3 regions of the Micromonospora sp. NPDC005087 genome follow, and region 2 is predicted to be linked to each of the others. Evidence: riboswitches for the same ligand, from Rfam matches in the RefSeq annotation. Region 2 holds a riboswitch; each other region holds the start of a gene.

Region 1 (4,864 bases), on a different contig from region 2:
TGGCGTCGAAGCCGACCCGGGTCACCGGGGAGGTCCAGGTGCCGTACTCCCAGCTGCGGGTGACGCCGGTGTGCGGGTCGGCGTACTCGGTGGTGCCGGCCGGGCGGGCCAGCGTGACGCCCGATCGGGCGCCGGGCACCACGCGGGTGCCGGCCCGGCTGCCCCGGTGCCAGTCGGCGGGCCCGGACCAGTCCTGGAAGGTGATCTGCTCGTCGTGGGCGGTTGCGGGCGGTCGGCCGCCGGTGAGTGGTGCGGCGGCTGCCGCGGGTGCGACGGTGGTGAGCAGGGCGAGCGCGGTGACGCCGGCGAGGGCGGCCGTGCGTAAACGGGATCTGGCCATGGGGGCTCCGCGGTGTCGAGAGGGACATCGTTGCTGGTCAGTGTCGCCGCCGGAAGGAAGTTTCGCCAGATGTCGACGGATGGAAAATCATTGCCGCCGCGATGATCCGCCTGGGATGCAAGAGGCAGCGACGGATATTGATATGACCATGTGACAGGTGGTGAAGTGTCCTCCACCGAGCGGGTTCTCCCGCCCTTCGAGGAGGTAGTCCATGGCCCTCCGCACGCCCATCCCTCTCCGCCGCGTCCTGGTGCTCGCCGTCGTCACCGGGCTGGGAATCGTCACCGTCGCCACCGGGCCGGTCTTCGCGCGGCCGGCGCCGGACCGGACCGCCGAGCCGGCCGCCGCCGGCTACCGGGTGCTCGGCCCCCGGACCGTCGCCGACCGCAATGCGGTGGCCCGCACCGGGGCCGCCATCGACTACTCCGAACACGGCGTGCTGCACGTCTCGGCCACCGCGGGTGAGGCCGCCGAGATCGGCAAGCTCGGCTTCCGACTCGAACCGCTCGCCCCGCCGCCGAACGCCGAGCGCGGCGCCGGAGAGATGGGCACACTGGCCTTCCCGCCCGCCGACTCCAACTACCACGACTACGCGGAACTGACCGCCGTCGTGAACCAGGTCGTCGCCGACCATCCGGCGATCGCCCGCAAGATCAGCATTGGTTCGTCGTACGAGGGCCGCGACCTGATGGCCGTGAAGATCTCCGACAACGTGGGCACCGACGAGAGCGAGCCGGAACTCCTCTTCAACGCCCAGCAGCACGCCCGCGAGCACCTGACCGTCGAGATGGCGATCTACCTGCTCAACCTCTTCACCGACAGCTACGGCTCCGACTCCCGGATCACCAACATCGTCAACGGCCGGGAGATCTGGATCGTGCCGACGGTCAACCCGGACGGTAGCGAGTACGACATCGCCACCGGGTCGTACCGGTCCTGGCGCAAGAACCGGCAGCCCAACAGCGGCTCCTCCAACGTCGGCACCGACCTGAACCGCAACTGGTCCTACAACTGGGGTTGCTGCGGCGGCTCGTCCGGCTCCACCTCGTCCGAGACCTACCGTGGACCGTCGGCGTTCTCCGCGCCCGAGACGCAGGCACTGCGCAACTTCGTCAACAGCCGGGTCGTCGGCGGAACGCAGCAGATCAAGGCCAACATCGACTTCCACACCTACTCGCAGCTGGTGCTCTGGCCGTACGGCTACACGACCGCGAACACCGGGCCGGGGATGAGCGCCGACCAGTACAACACCTTCGCCACCATCGGCCAGCAGATGGCGGCCACCAACAACTACACCCCGGAGCAGTCCAGCGACCTCTACATCACCGACGGGGACAGCATCGACTGGATGTGGGCCACCCACGGCATCTGGGCGTACACCTTCGAGATGTATCCAGGATCGTCCGGCGGCGGTGGTTTCTACCCGCCCGACGAGGTGATCCCCGCACAGACCTCCCGCAACCGGGAGGCGGTGCTGATGCTCAGCGAGTACGCCGACTGCCCGTACCGGGCGATCGGCAAGCAGGCGCAGTACTGCGGCGGTGGTGGCGGCACCACGGTCTGGTCGGACACCTTCGAGACCGCGACCGGCTGGACCATCAACCCGTCCGGCACCGACACCGCGACCCTCGGGGCCTGGGAACGGGGTGCCGCCCAGGCGACCACCTCCTCCGGGGCCAAGCAGCTCACCCCGTACGCCGGCGCCAACGACCTGGTCACCGGTCGGCTCGCCGGTTCGGCGGCGGGTGACCACGACGTCGACGGCGGGGTGACCAGCGCCCGGTCCCCGGCGGTGACGCTGCCGTCGACCGGCACGCTGACCCTCTCGCTGGCCTGGTACCTGGCGCACGGCTCGAACGCCTCGTCGGCGGACTACCTGCGGGTGAGCGTGGTGCACAACGGTGGCACCACGGCGCTGCTCACCCAGGCCGGCGCGGCGAGCAACCGCAACGGCAGCTGGGCGGTGGCGAACCTCAACCTCACCCCGTACGCCGGCCAGTCGGTGCGCATCCTCATCGAGGTGGCGGACGCCTCCGGCGCCAGCCTCGTGGAGGCGGCTGTGGACAACGTCACCATCAGCGCCTCCTGATCGGATGGGGCCCCGTTCCGCCCCTGCGGGGCCCCACCACCCGTTTCTGACCCCCGCGATGCGCGACATATCGCCGTCGGTCGGTCATCTCGCCCCACCTTCCCGGGGCCAAGGTGATCGACACGCGGCGATTGGCCCTTGATCGATCCGGCACGTCCAGGCGGTGCGCTACCGTCTTAGCGACCACTCCGCAGCGAAGCCGGTGCGAAACCGGCGCTGTCCCGCAACTGTGATGCCCCGTCCTGACGGCGGGGACGAGCCAGGTCGCCTGCGGATCGGTCGCGACACGCGCTCTCGAGGAAGGGCGCCTCGTGGGCGGGCGTACGAAAGTCCCTGTCGGCGAAGCACCACACTCCTCGACCGACAGGAGGTCCCATGTTCAGACGTACCCCCCGGCTCTTCGCCGCGACCCTCGCGGTCGCCGCACTCGCCCTGGGCGCGTGCGCGGAGAAGACCGCCGACGAGCCGACCGCGAGCGGCAGCTCCGCGGCCGCCAGCTACCCGGTGACGGTCGGCTCGCTCACGCTCGACAAGCGCCCCGAGAAGATCCTCTCGCTCTCGCCCACCGCCACCGAGATGCTCTTCGCCATCGGCGCCGGCCCGCAGGTGAGCGCGGTCGACGACCAGTCCAACTATCCGGCCGACGCGCCCAAGAGCGACCTGTCCGGCTTCCAGCCCAACGCCGAGGCGATCGCCGGTAAGGGCCCCGACCTGGTGGTGCTCGCGAACGACACCAACAAGATCGTCGACCAGCTCGGCAAGCTGAAGATCCCGGTCTACCTCACCCCCGCGGCGGTCACCCTGGACGACTCGTACCGGCAGATCGCCGAGCTGGGCACGCTGACCGGCCACGCCGACCAGGCGACCGACGTCGCCGGCCGGATGAAGGACGACATCGCCAAGCTGGTCAAGGACCTGCCGCAGCGCGCCGAGAAGCTCACCTACTACCACGAGCTGGGCCCGGAGCTGTACAGCGTGACCAGCAAGACCTTCATGGGCTCGCTCTACAGCCAGGTCGGTCTGGCCAACATCGCGGATCCGGCCGACGCGGACGGCAAGAGCGGCGGTTACCCGCAGCTGTCCCAGGAGTTCATCGTCAAGGCCAACCCGGACTTCGTCTTCCTGGCCGACTCCAAGTGCTGCCAGCAGAACGCCGACTCGGTCCGGGCGCGCAGCGGCTGGGCCGGGCTGAGCGCGGTGAAGAACAACCAGGTGGTCGCGCTGGATGACGACATCGCCTCGCGCTGGGGCCCGCGGGTCGTGGACCTGCTCCGGGTCATCATCGACGCGGTCGCCAAGGTGCCCGCGTGACCGTCGTCCGTCGGTGAGCGCGAGGAGTGAACCGGGGTTGCGAGCCTCGCGGTCACGAACGGAAGAAGGCTCGGTGACCGGGGAGCCGCTGGTGGCCACCCCGGCGCCACCCACCCGGCCGGCCGCGACGCCACCCGCGTCGCGGCCCGCCGGGCTGCGCAAGCGCTGGCTGGCCGCCGGCGTGGTCGCGGTGCTCCTCGCGCTGGTCGCCGGGGTGTCGCTCGGCCCGATCAGCCTGCCGCCGGGCAGCGTCGCCGCCGAGCTGCTCAACCTGATACCCGGGGTGCACCTGGAGAGCGGGCTGACCGAGCGGGAGATCGCCATCGTCACCGAGCTGCGGCTTCCCCGGGTGGTGCTGGGCCTGCTCGTCGGCGGCCTGCTCGCCCTGGCCGGCGGCTGCTACCAGGGGGTGTTCCGCAACCCGCTGGCCGACCCGTACCTGCTCGGCGTGGCAGCCGGCTCGGGGCTCGCGGTCACCGCGGTGATCGCCCTCGGCGGCGTCGGCCGGCAGGGCGCGATCACCGGCCTGCCGCTGACCATCCCGCTGGCCGCGTTCGCCGGCTCGCTGCTCGCCGTGACGATGACCTACCTTCTCGGCGGCGCCGGTGGGCGGAGCCGGTCACCGGCGATGCTGATCCTGGCCGGGGTGGCGGTCTCCGCGTTCCTCTCCGCCGGGCAGACGTACCTGCTGCAACGGCACTCCGACAGCATCCAGCCGGTCTACTCCTGGCTGCTCGGCCGGCTGGCCACCGCCGGCTGGCACGATGTGCTGCTGGTGTTGCCGTACGCCGTGCTGACCACCGTGGTGGTGCTGCTGCACCGCCGCGAGCTGGACGTCCTCGCGGTCGGCGACGACGAGGCGAGGAGCCTCGGTCTGCACCCGCAGCGTTCCCGCTACCTGCTGATCGCGGCCGCCTCGCTGGGCACCGCCGCGGCGGTCTCCGCGACCGGCCTGATCGGCTTCGTCGGCATCATCGTGCCGCACACCGTCCGGTTGCTCGCCGGGGCGAGCTACCGCGTGATCCTGCCGCTGTCGTTGCTGTTCGGCGCCGCGTTCCTGGCGCTGACGGACGTGGTGGCCCGCACCGCCGCCGCTCCGGCCGAGATTCCGATCGGGGTGGTCA
Region 2 (4,864 bases):
CACCGTTTCGCCGGCCGGGTGCTTGTCCCCTGCGGACTGACGGTCGCGCTCTCCGGCGTCTGGATGGCGTTCGCGTACGACCTTCCGGCCCATGACAACGACGTGCTCGCCGGCATGCGGCTCGTCTTCGGCTCGGCCATGGCCGGCTCGATCCTGCTCGGCCTCGCCGCCGCGCTACGCCGGCACTTCGCACTGCACCGCCGCTGGATGGTGCGCGGCTACGCGATCGGCCTCGGGGCCGGCACCCAGGCGTTCACGCACGCGCCGTACCTTGTCGCGACCGGCGAACAGCCCGATGGGAACGTTCGCGCCGGCCTGGTGCTCGCCGGTTGGTTGATCAACCTTGCCGTGGCCGAGTGGTACCTGCGTCGTCCGGCTCGCGCAACGCCGTCTCGACCGGCTCGTCAGCCGCGTGCTGCTGCCCGATGACATCGTCCGACGGCGACCCCGGGGGGGACGAGCCGAATCCGCCGGCCGCATCGCTGCCGCCGCTACGAGCCGACCGCCAGTCGTAGTCCGAGCGCGACGAACGCGACCGCGCAGACTCGGTTGATCCGCCGCGACCAGCGGCCGTCGGCGAGCCGGCCGGCGAGTCGCCCGGCGCCCGCGCCCAAGGCGATGTCGACGGTGAGCTGCACCGTGACGAACAGCGCGCCAAGGAGCACCAGCTGGGCGGTGGTGTTGCCCGCCGCCGGATCGACGAACTGGGGCAGGAACGCCACGCTGAACAAAATCATCTTGGGGTTGAGCAGGTTGGTGACCAGTCCACGCAGGAAGGCGCGCCCGGCACGACCACCCGGCTGCGACGCACCGGAAGCCGAAGTGCCGGCGCCACGCAGGGCCTGCACCGCGAGGATGATCAGGTATGCCGCGCCAAGCCAGCGGATTGCCGTGAACAGCACCGGCGAGGCTGAGATCACCGCGGCGAGACCGAAGACGACTGCCGCCACGTGCACCGCCTCCCCCGCGGCGACGCCGAGCGCGGCCACCACCCCGGCGCGAGTGCCGTAGCGGGTGGCGTTGGCCAGCACGAACATCATGTCCGGGCCGGGAGTCACCATGAGGACGACGATCGCGGCCAGGTAGCCGGCCAGCGCCGGCACGGAGAGGCCGAGCACGTCTCAGCCCTCCCCGGCGCCGTCAAGCAGCGCCCGCCGCAGGGTCAACCGGTGCTCCCGGCGGATCTCCGCCTCTCGGTACCGGCGCCGGTCACCATCGGTTTCCGGCAGGAGCGGCGGCACCGTACGCGGCTGGCCGTTGTCATCGATGGCGACCATCACCAGGTGCGCGGTGGCCACGTCGGTGGGCGGCACCGCCCGGTCCCACCGGTCAGCGGTCACCTTGACCGCAACCTCCATCGAGCTGCGCCCGGCCCACGTGATGCGAGCGTCCACATGGACCACGTCGCCAACCCGGACCGCCCGGAGAAACGCGGTCTCGTCGATGGCGGCGGTGACGGCCGGTCCGTCGGAATGGCGGGCGGCGACCACCCCGGCGACGGAGTCGATGAGGTTGAGGATCCGGCCACCGTGCACCGTACCCATGAGGTTGGTGTGGTGCTGATCCATGATCTGCGACAGGGTCAGGTGTGAGGCCGACGGCGCTCGGCCGGCGATCGTGGCGGTGTCGTGCACAGCGGTAGTCCGTCCCTCGGGAAACCACACCGTCGGAACGCGGACACACGCTGACGAGCACGCACCCACGCACAGCGCGCGCGGCACGTCACCCGCTCAGCCCACCCGCGAGGCCGACGGCAGCGCACACGGTTGTGTACGCGGCACGGGCAGGTCTTCGGACTCGCGGGCATGGCCGGCTGCGCCGGTCTCCTACTGGCCGTCGCTTCCCAGGCCTCTGGCCCAGTGCTGATGACGGCGGTCGTTCCCACTCACCGCTGCGGGGCAGTCCCGGACTCACACCAGGTTCCCTCTTACGACGCCCAGCCAGTCACGACCGGGCGAACCAGCGCCGTCAGGAGCATAGCGGGTCCGCGACGCAGCCCAGCCAACGCGACCGCGAGGCAGAGCGGGCGTCGTCATCCACATGATGAAGATATTCAAATTCGTCGTCTTCTTTGACCGCACGCAACTGCCCTCGTCCTGGGCGTCGACCACCACGTACCTGGCGCGTACGCCGCCACCTACTACAACCCGTCGTATTGTTTGGCCGGGATGTCGTAGCCCTTGACGCCGGCGGCACCGGACACGGAGGTACCAGGTGACGGATGGTGACGAAATTACCGCGTGGGCCCTCGCGGCGGGTCGGGGCGACCAGGACGCGGCAGCTCGGTTCATCCGCGCCACGCAGCAGCAGGTCCGGCGTTTCCTCGCCGCGCTGATCTCACCCGGCGAGGCGGACGACCTGGCGCAGGAGACGTACCTCCGCGCGATGCGGTCGCTGCCGTCGTTCGCCGCGCGCTCGTCCGCCCAGACGTGGCTGCTCGGTATCGCCCGGCGGGTCGCCGTCGACCATGTGCGGGCCGCGACGGCGCGTCCGCGTACGGTGCCGCTGTCGCAGTGGCACGACGCCCCGGACGCACAAGGCGGCACCTTCGACGGGGAGATCGTGCTCACCGAACTCCTGCGCACGTTGGCACCGGATCGCCGGGAGGCGTTCGTCGCCACCCAGATTCTCGGCCTGCCCTATGCCGAGGCGGCCGAGGTCTGTGCCTGCCCGATCGGCACCATCCGGTCCCGGGTGGTCCGGGCCCGGGAAGACCTCGTCGCCGCAGTCAACGGTGGTGATCTGTCCACGCGGCGCAAGCGGGGTGGCACCGCCACCTGACGGCTACGACAGCGTGACCAGGGACGCAGACGCGACGTCGCGGACCATCGCGGGAACCAGGAAGCCCTGACGGCCGACTACCGGTACATGGGGTGCGAGCAGTGGCGTGAGGGGTTGTCGGCGCAGTTGGATGGCAAGGCTACGTCCGCCGAGCAGGACGACGCCGACGCCCACCTGGGTGGGTGCGCGGGCTGTCGACGCTGGTTCGAGCAGGCTGCGGCGGTGACCCGCCGGTCCCGGCTTACCCTCAGCGCCCCGGCGGGCGACCTCACCGACAGCATCCTCGCCGTACTGCCGTCACCCGCACCCTCCCTGACGCGGTTCCGGGAGCGACTCGCCCTCACCCTGCGTGCCGTGCTGGGACTCGTCGGCGCGCTGCAACTGGTGCTGGGCCTGGCGCAGATCGGTAGAGGCCCGTCCGGCGGTCACGACCATGCCAGTGCCATCGGGTCGGGACATCTGTGGCATGAGTCCGCGGCGTGGAACGTCGCCATCGGTGCGGGCTTCCTGTTCGTCGCGGTGCGGCGCACGCCCACCACGGGGCTGCTGCCCACCCTGAGCGCTTTCGTCGGCACGCTGGTGCTGCTGTCGGTCAACGACCTGCTGACCGGCCGGGTCGACCCGACGCGGCTGATCAGCCACGGCTTCCTGCTCACCGGGTACACGATCGTGGTCGCGTTGTCGCGATCCCGCCTGCGTCCCGATGGGCCACCGGCGCGCGGAGGTTCCGATCGGCCCGGTTGGCGGCTGGACGTCGATGACGCCCCGCAACCCACCGCGCCCACGTTGCGCCTGATCCCGCTCCACCTGGGCTCCGCGCGGGCCGCGGACCGCTGGGCGGCCTGAGCCGTCCGGCTGATCCTCTACGACGCCGTCATAAGCATTTATTACGGCTGATTCTGGAACTTTTCGTGCGGTAGAACCGACCAATCAGACGCCAGACCCGTCATCGAAGGGACAGTTCATGCCCAGCACGACCCTCGCCGCCCGCGTCGCCGCCCGGCCGCTCTTCTCGCTGCCGCACTCCTGGCGACCGGTCTCGCCGGCTGCGGGTCGGCGGACACCCCGTCGTCCGCCGCGCCGACGCCGTCGACGTCGGCGACCGCCGCCGCAGGTGTGGTCGGCGTCCGCGACCCGTGGGTGAAGCCCGCCGACCAGGGCATGACCGCGGCGTTCGGCACGCTGGTCAACGACGCCGATACCGACGTCACCATCACCGGTGCCACTACCGACGTCTCGCCCATGGAGCTGCACGAAATGACCATGAAGGACGGGAAGATGGTCATGCAGGCCAAGCCAGGCGGCATCGTCATCAAGGCGAAGAGCAGCCGGAGCCTGGCGGCGACCACCTGATGCTGATGAGTGTGAAGAAGCCGGTGCGGGCCGGCGACGAACTGGCCTTCACGCTCACCTTCGCCGACGGCAGGACCCAGACGTTCTCCGCAGTGGCCAAGCCGTTCACCGGCGCCCAGGAGAGCTACGCGCCCGGCCACGGGGCGAGCCCGACGCCGGAGATGAGCATGAGCTCGGCGTCATGATCCCAAAACCGGCATCCCGGCCGGTGAGCAGGCGTGGCCTGCTCACCGGCGGGGCCGTCGCCGCCGGGGGTGCACTCGCCGGTGCCACCGCGATCCACGACGAACAGTCCCGAGGCCGGGACGACAACCTGTCCGGGCCTGCGCCGGTCGCCGCTGTCGGCGCCGCTGTCGAGCCGTTCCACGGGCCCCGACAGGCCGGCGTCGCCACCGAACCGCAGGCGCACGCGGCGTTCATGGCGCTCACCCTGCGCGCCGGTACCGACCGGGCCGCGTTGGGTCTGCTGCGGCTGTTGACCGACGACGCCGCCCGCCTCACCGAGGGTCGGCCCGCGCTGGCTGACACCGAGGCCGAACTCGGGCTACTGCCCGCGCGGCTGACCGTGACCTTCGGTTTCGGGCCCGGGCTGTACCGGGCTGCCGGCGTTGACGAGCGGCGACCGGCGTCGGTGGCCGACCTGCCCTCGTTTCGCATCGACCGGCTCCAGCCGGCCTGGTCCGGCGATGACCTGCTGCTGCAGATCTGCGCCGACGACCCGATCACGGTC
Region 3 (4,864 bases), on a different contig from region 2:
GCCAGCGGCTACCGGGCCACGATCGACTGGGGTGACGGCTCACCGACCACCGAGGGCACCCTGACGTTGAGCTCGCGGGCCGTCTACAGCGTCAGCGGCTCGCACACGTACGCCACGCCGGGTCACCACCAGGCGAGCGTCACGGTGACCGACGGCACCGGCCAGGGCTCGGTCACGGTCGGCGTCGACGTGGCCTACGCGCCGAGCTCCGGCCTCACCGCGGCGTTCGACACCGTCTGCATCGGTGACGAGGGCGCCCTCGCGGCGAACTGCGACGCCAAGTCGTGGGCGTACTCGCGGGCCGCCCTGACTGCGGCCGGCGTGACCCAGGGCCAGCGGCACCAGGTGCCCGGAACGGACCTGCAGTTCACCTTGCCGGCGGTCCCGGCGGGGCAGCCGGACAACACCACCGGCAACGGCAGGACGGTCGTTCTCGACCTGCCGACCGACGCCCGGAGCATCTCGTTCATCGGCGCCGGCACGCAGGGCAACCAGAACAGCACCGGCACGGCGACGTTCAGCGACGGCAGCACGGCCAGCATCCCGATCCAGATGAGTGACTGGACGCTGGGCGGCAACGCCAACGGCACTCCGTCGTACGGCAACATCGTCGTCGCCAAGGCCGCGTACCGGTTGAGCGGCACGAGCCGGGACGGCGCGCAGCCGTTCCTGTTCGCCACCGCGCCGTACCAGATCCCGGCGGGCAAGACGCTCGTCTCGGTGACCCTGCCGACGCAGACCGGCGACCCCGGCTCGGCGGGCCGGATCCACGTGTTCGCCATCGCGAACGACGGCACTCCGGCCGCCGCGCTGGTGACCACCGCCCCGAGCGACCAGACGGCCAACGCCGGGCAGGTCCTCGCGGCCACGCTCGGCTCGGTGAGCGGCGGCGTTCCCGGCACGACGGGCTTCCACGCCCGGGTGCAGTGGGGCGACGGCACGGTTCCGGACGACGTCACGGTCGGCCCGGACGGCGCGTTGAGCGGACGGCACACCTATGCGCAGGAGGGCCCCTACACGGTGCACGTCACCGCATGGGACACGTCGTCGAGCAGCACCGCGACCTTCACGGTGACCGTGGCGCGGGGCGGACTCCAGCCGGCGATCGCGGTGTCGGCGTCGGCCACCGTGACCACCGGTGACGCGGTCACCGTCGACGGCAGCGGGTTCGCGGCCGGTGAGCAGGTGACCGTGACTCTCGGCACCAGTCCGGCGCGGACCGTCAAGGTCGCGGCGTCCGCGGCGGGAGCGGTACGCGCCTCCGTCGCGACGTCCGGTGACGCCGAGCCCGGCCGGTACTCCGTCACCGCCACCGGCGCGTCCTCCCGGACGCCGGCGACGGCCACCGTCCAGGTGACCGGTCAGCAGGAGAAGCCGACCTACGATCCGCAGGCGGCGCTGACGACCACCGCGGGACCGCACGGTACGTCGATCACGGTCGACGGCGCCGGGTTCGCTCCGAACGAGGCGGTCACGGTCAGCTTCGGTGACGGCCTCGCGGTCAGCACCGTGCGCGCGAATGGTGACGGTGTCATCGCCGGTGCGACGGTCAGCGTCCCCGGGGCGGCGAAGGCCGGCTCGACCGTGATCACGCTGGCGGGGGCCGAGTCGGTGACGCGGGTCGCGCTGCCCTTCACCGTCACGAACTGAGTCGGCGGTAGCGGTAACGCGCGGGGCGGGCCGGATCACGGCCCGCCCCGCGCGCAGCTAGCGTCGACCATGACCCCGCCCGGCGGGGGCGTCCGGGCCGGTGACCGTCGTCACTGACTCGACCGCCGACACGCCCATACCCGAGATGTGGGGTGTGACAACGGCGTCGTCCCTATATATGGTGTCGACGCAGCTGGTTCGGCCGCTCGTCTGCAGTGGTCGAGGCAAGAGGGAACCCGGTGGAATTCCGGGACTGCCCCGCAGCGGTGAGTGGGAACGACCGCCGTCATCAGCACTGGGCCGCCAAGCGGCCTGGGAAGCGACGGCCAGTAGGAGACCGGCGAGCCCGGTCGTGCCCACGAGTCCGAAGACCTGCCAGCGCGCCGTGCACCCGCACCCGGGTGGGCGGCGGCCCGACGCCGCGTGGGACGGCCGACGCCCCCTGACCCACGCCCGGCGTGGCGTCCGCCGGTGTCTGTCTCCTCGCGTCCGAGGGCCATCAGGTCTCGAACTCGCGAGGAGTGAGTGGTGACAGTCACCCAGGTGGTCCCGACCGGCGGCGACACCGACCTGCCGGGCCGGCGGCGGACGCAGATGCACGTCCGCAAGCGCGACGGCGCCAGCGAACCGGTGGACGTCAACAAGATCGTCCGCGCGGTCGAGCGGTGGACCGACGACCTGACCGACGTCGACCCGCTGCGGGTGGCGACCCGGACGATCAGCGGCCTCTACGACGGCGCGACGACCGCGGAGCTGGACCGGCTGTCCATCCAGACCGCGGCCGAGATGATCGGCGAGGAGCCGCAGTACTCGCGGCTGGCTGCCCGGCTGCTGGCCGGCTACGTCGACAAGGAGGTGCGCCGGCAGGGCGTCACCTCGTTCAGCACGGCGATCCGGATGGGCCATGCCGAGGGACTGATCGGAGACGAGACCGCCGCCTTCGTCGCCGCGCACGGCCGGACGCTCGACGACGCCGTCGACCCGGACGGCGACCTGCGGTTCGAGTACTTCGGCCTGCGCACGGTGTACGACCGGTACCTGCTTCGCCACCCGACCAGCCGGCTGGTGCTGGAGACGCCGCAGTACTGGCTGCTGCGGGTGGCCTGCGGGCTGTCCCGTACGCCGGACGAGGCGGTCGACTTCTACCGGCTGATGTCCAGCCTCGCCTACCTGCCCAGTTCGCCGACGCTGTTCAACTCCGGCACCCGGCACACCCAGATGTCCTCCTGCTACCTGGTCGACTCCCCGCGCGACGATTTGGACTCGATCTATCAGCGGTACGCGCAGGTCGCCAACCTGTCCAAGTTCGCCGGCGGCATCGGCATCGCGTACTCCCGGGTCCGGTCCCGGGGCGCGCTGATCCGCGGCACGAACGGGCAGTCCAACGGGATCGTGCCGTGGCTGCGCACGCTGGACGCGAGCGTCGCCGCGGTCAACCAGGGCGGGCGGCGCAAGGGCGCCGCGTGTGTCTACCTGGAGCCGTGGCACCCGGACATCGAGGAGTTCCTGCAACTGCGGGACAACACCGGCGAGGACGCCCGGCGCACCCACAACCTCAACCTGGCCAACTGGATCCCGGACGAGTTCATGCGCCGGGTCGAGGCCGACGAGGTGTGGTCGCTGTTCGACCCGAACGAGGTGCCGGAACTGCCCGACCTGTGGGGTGAGCGGTTCGACGTCGCGTACCGGGAGGCCGAGGCGCAGGGCCGCTACGTGCGGCAGGTCCCGGCGCGAGAGCTATACAGGAAGATGATGCGCACCCTGGCGCAGACCGGCAACGGGTGGATGACCTTCAAGGACGCCGCCAACCGGCTGTGCAACCAGACCGCCGAACCGGGCAACGTGGTGCACCTGTCCAACCTCTGCACCGAGATCGTCGAGGTGTCCAGCGACGCCGAGACCGCGGTGTGCAACCTCGGCTCGGTGAACCTGGCCGCTCACGTCACCGATGGCGTCATCGACTGGCAGCGGCTGCGCGCCACGGTCCGGACCGCGGTCACGTTCCTCGACCGGGTCATCGACATCAACTACTACCCGACCGCGCAGGCGGCGGCGAGCAACCCCCGCTGGCGGCCGGTCGGGCTCGGGCTGATGGGCCTGCAGGACGTGTTCTTCGCGCTGCGGTTGCCGTTCGACTCGCCAGCCGCGCGGGAGTTGTCCACCCGGGTCAGCGAGGAGTTGTACCTGACCGCCCTGGAGACCTCCGCCGATCTGGCGCGGCGCTTCGGCGCGCACCCGGCGTACGGGCAGACGCGGGCAGCGCGGGGGCAGTTGCAGCCCGACCTGTGGGGCGTTCAGGGGACGCAGACCGCGCGCTGGGCCGCGCTGCGGGAGCGGGTCGAGGCGTACGGGCTGCGCAACTCGCTGCTGGTGGCGGTCGCCCCGACCGCGACCATCGCCTCGATCGCCGGTTGTTACGAGTGCGTCGAGCCGCAGGTGTCCAACCTGTTCAAGCGCGAAACCCTGTCGGGGGAGTTCCTTCAGGTCAACACCGCTCTGGTACGCGAGCTGAAGGCCCGTGGCCTGTGGACCGAGCCGGTCCGGTCGGCGATCAAGCGCGCCGAGGGGTCGGTGCAGGACATCGCGGAGCTACCCGCCGCCGTGCGGGAGTTGTTCCGCACCGCGTGGGAGCTGCCGCAGCGGGCGCTGATTGACCTGGCCGCCGCTCGCGCGCCGTTCATCGACCAGTCGCAGTCGCTGAACCTGTTCCTGGCCTCGCCGACCATCGGCAAGCTCTCCTCGATGTACCTGTACGCCTGGAAGGCCGGGTTGAAGACGACCTACTACCTGCGGTCCCGCCCGGCCACCCGGATCCAGCAGGCCACCGTCGCACCCGCCACCGTCGCCCTCGGCGCACCCGTGGCGACCGACCCGGAGGCGCTGGCCTGCTCCCTGGAGAACCCTGAGTCGTGCGAGGCCTGCCAGTGACCGCCGCCGACACCACCGCCACCGACACGAGGACCACGCACATGCTGCTCGACCCCGGGATGGACCTCACCCTCCGCCCGATGCGCTACCCGCACTTCTTCGACCGGTTCCGCGACGCCATCCGCAACACCTGGACGGTCGAGGAGGTCGACCTGCACGCCGACCTCGCCGACCTCGACAAGCTCTCCCCCGCGGAGCGGCACCTGGTCAGCCGGCTGGTCGCGTTTTTCGCCACCGGCGACACCATCGTCGCCAACAACCTCGTGCTCAACCTCTACCAGCATGT

Evidence for each region. A riboswitch is a leader RNA that binds a small molecule or an ion and turns the genes downstream of it on or off. The one in region 2 is predicted to bind cobalamin.
Region 1: linked by a shared signal. The riboswitch ahead of ACFYPS_RS28915 (ABC transporter substrate-binding protein) and the one ahead of ACFYPS_RS34135 (acyl-CoA thioesterase) in region 2 are both predicted to bind cobalamin.
Region 3: linked by a shared signal. The riboswitch ahead of ACFYPS_RS22015 (ribonucleoside-diphosphate reductase subunit alpha) and the one ahead of ACFYPS_RS34135 (acyl-CoA thioesterase) in region 2 are both predicted to bind cobalamin.

The regions. Positions count from the first base shown of each region.
Region 1 covers NZ_JBIALB010000016.1:87,361-92,224, reverse strand. The annotation lists gene ACFYPS_RS28925 (C39 family peptidase) at 1-340, opposite strand, end outside; gene ACFYPS_RS28920 (M14 family zinc carboxypeptidase) at 552-2,429, shown strand; cobalamin riboswitch at 2,571-2,716, shown strand; gene ACFYPS_RS28915 (ABC transporter substrate-binding protein) at 2,805-3,740, shown strand; gene ACFYPS_RS28910 (iron ABC transporter permease) at 3,832-4,864, shown strand, end outside.
Region 2 covers NZ_JBIALB010000032.1:13,944-18,807, forward strand. The annotation lists gene ACFYPS_RS34125 (DUF2306 domain-containing protein) at 1-429, shown strand, start outside; gene ACFYPS_RS34130 (LysE family translocator) at 492-1,118, opposite strand; gene ACFYPS_RS34135 (acyl-CoA thioesterase) at 1,122-1,568, opposite strand; cobalamin riboswitch at 1,765-1,979, opposite strand; gene ACFYPS_RS34140 (sigma-70 family RNA polymerase sigma factor) at 2,215-2,781, shown strand; gene ACFYPS_RS34145 (zf-HC2 domain-containing protein) at 2,869-3,627, shown strand; partial or broken gene ACFYPS_RS34150 (copper chaperone PCu(A)C) at 3,730-4,319, shown strand; partial or broken gene ACFYPS_RS34155 (Dyp-type peroxidase) at 4,316-4,864, shown strand, end outside.
Region 3 covers NZ_JBIALB010000009.1:209,242-214,105, forward strand. The annotation lists gene ACFYPS_RS22010 (GH92 family glycosyl hydrolase) at 1-1,650, shown strand, start outside; cobalamin riboswitch at 1,828-2,045, shown strand; gene ACFYPS_RS22015 (ribonucleoside-diphosphate reductase subunit alpha) at 2,245-4,578, shown strand; gene ACFYPS_RS22020 (ribonucleotide-diphosphate reductase subunit beta) at 4,620-4,864, shown strand, end outside.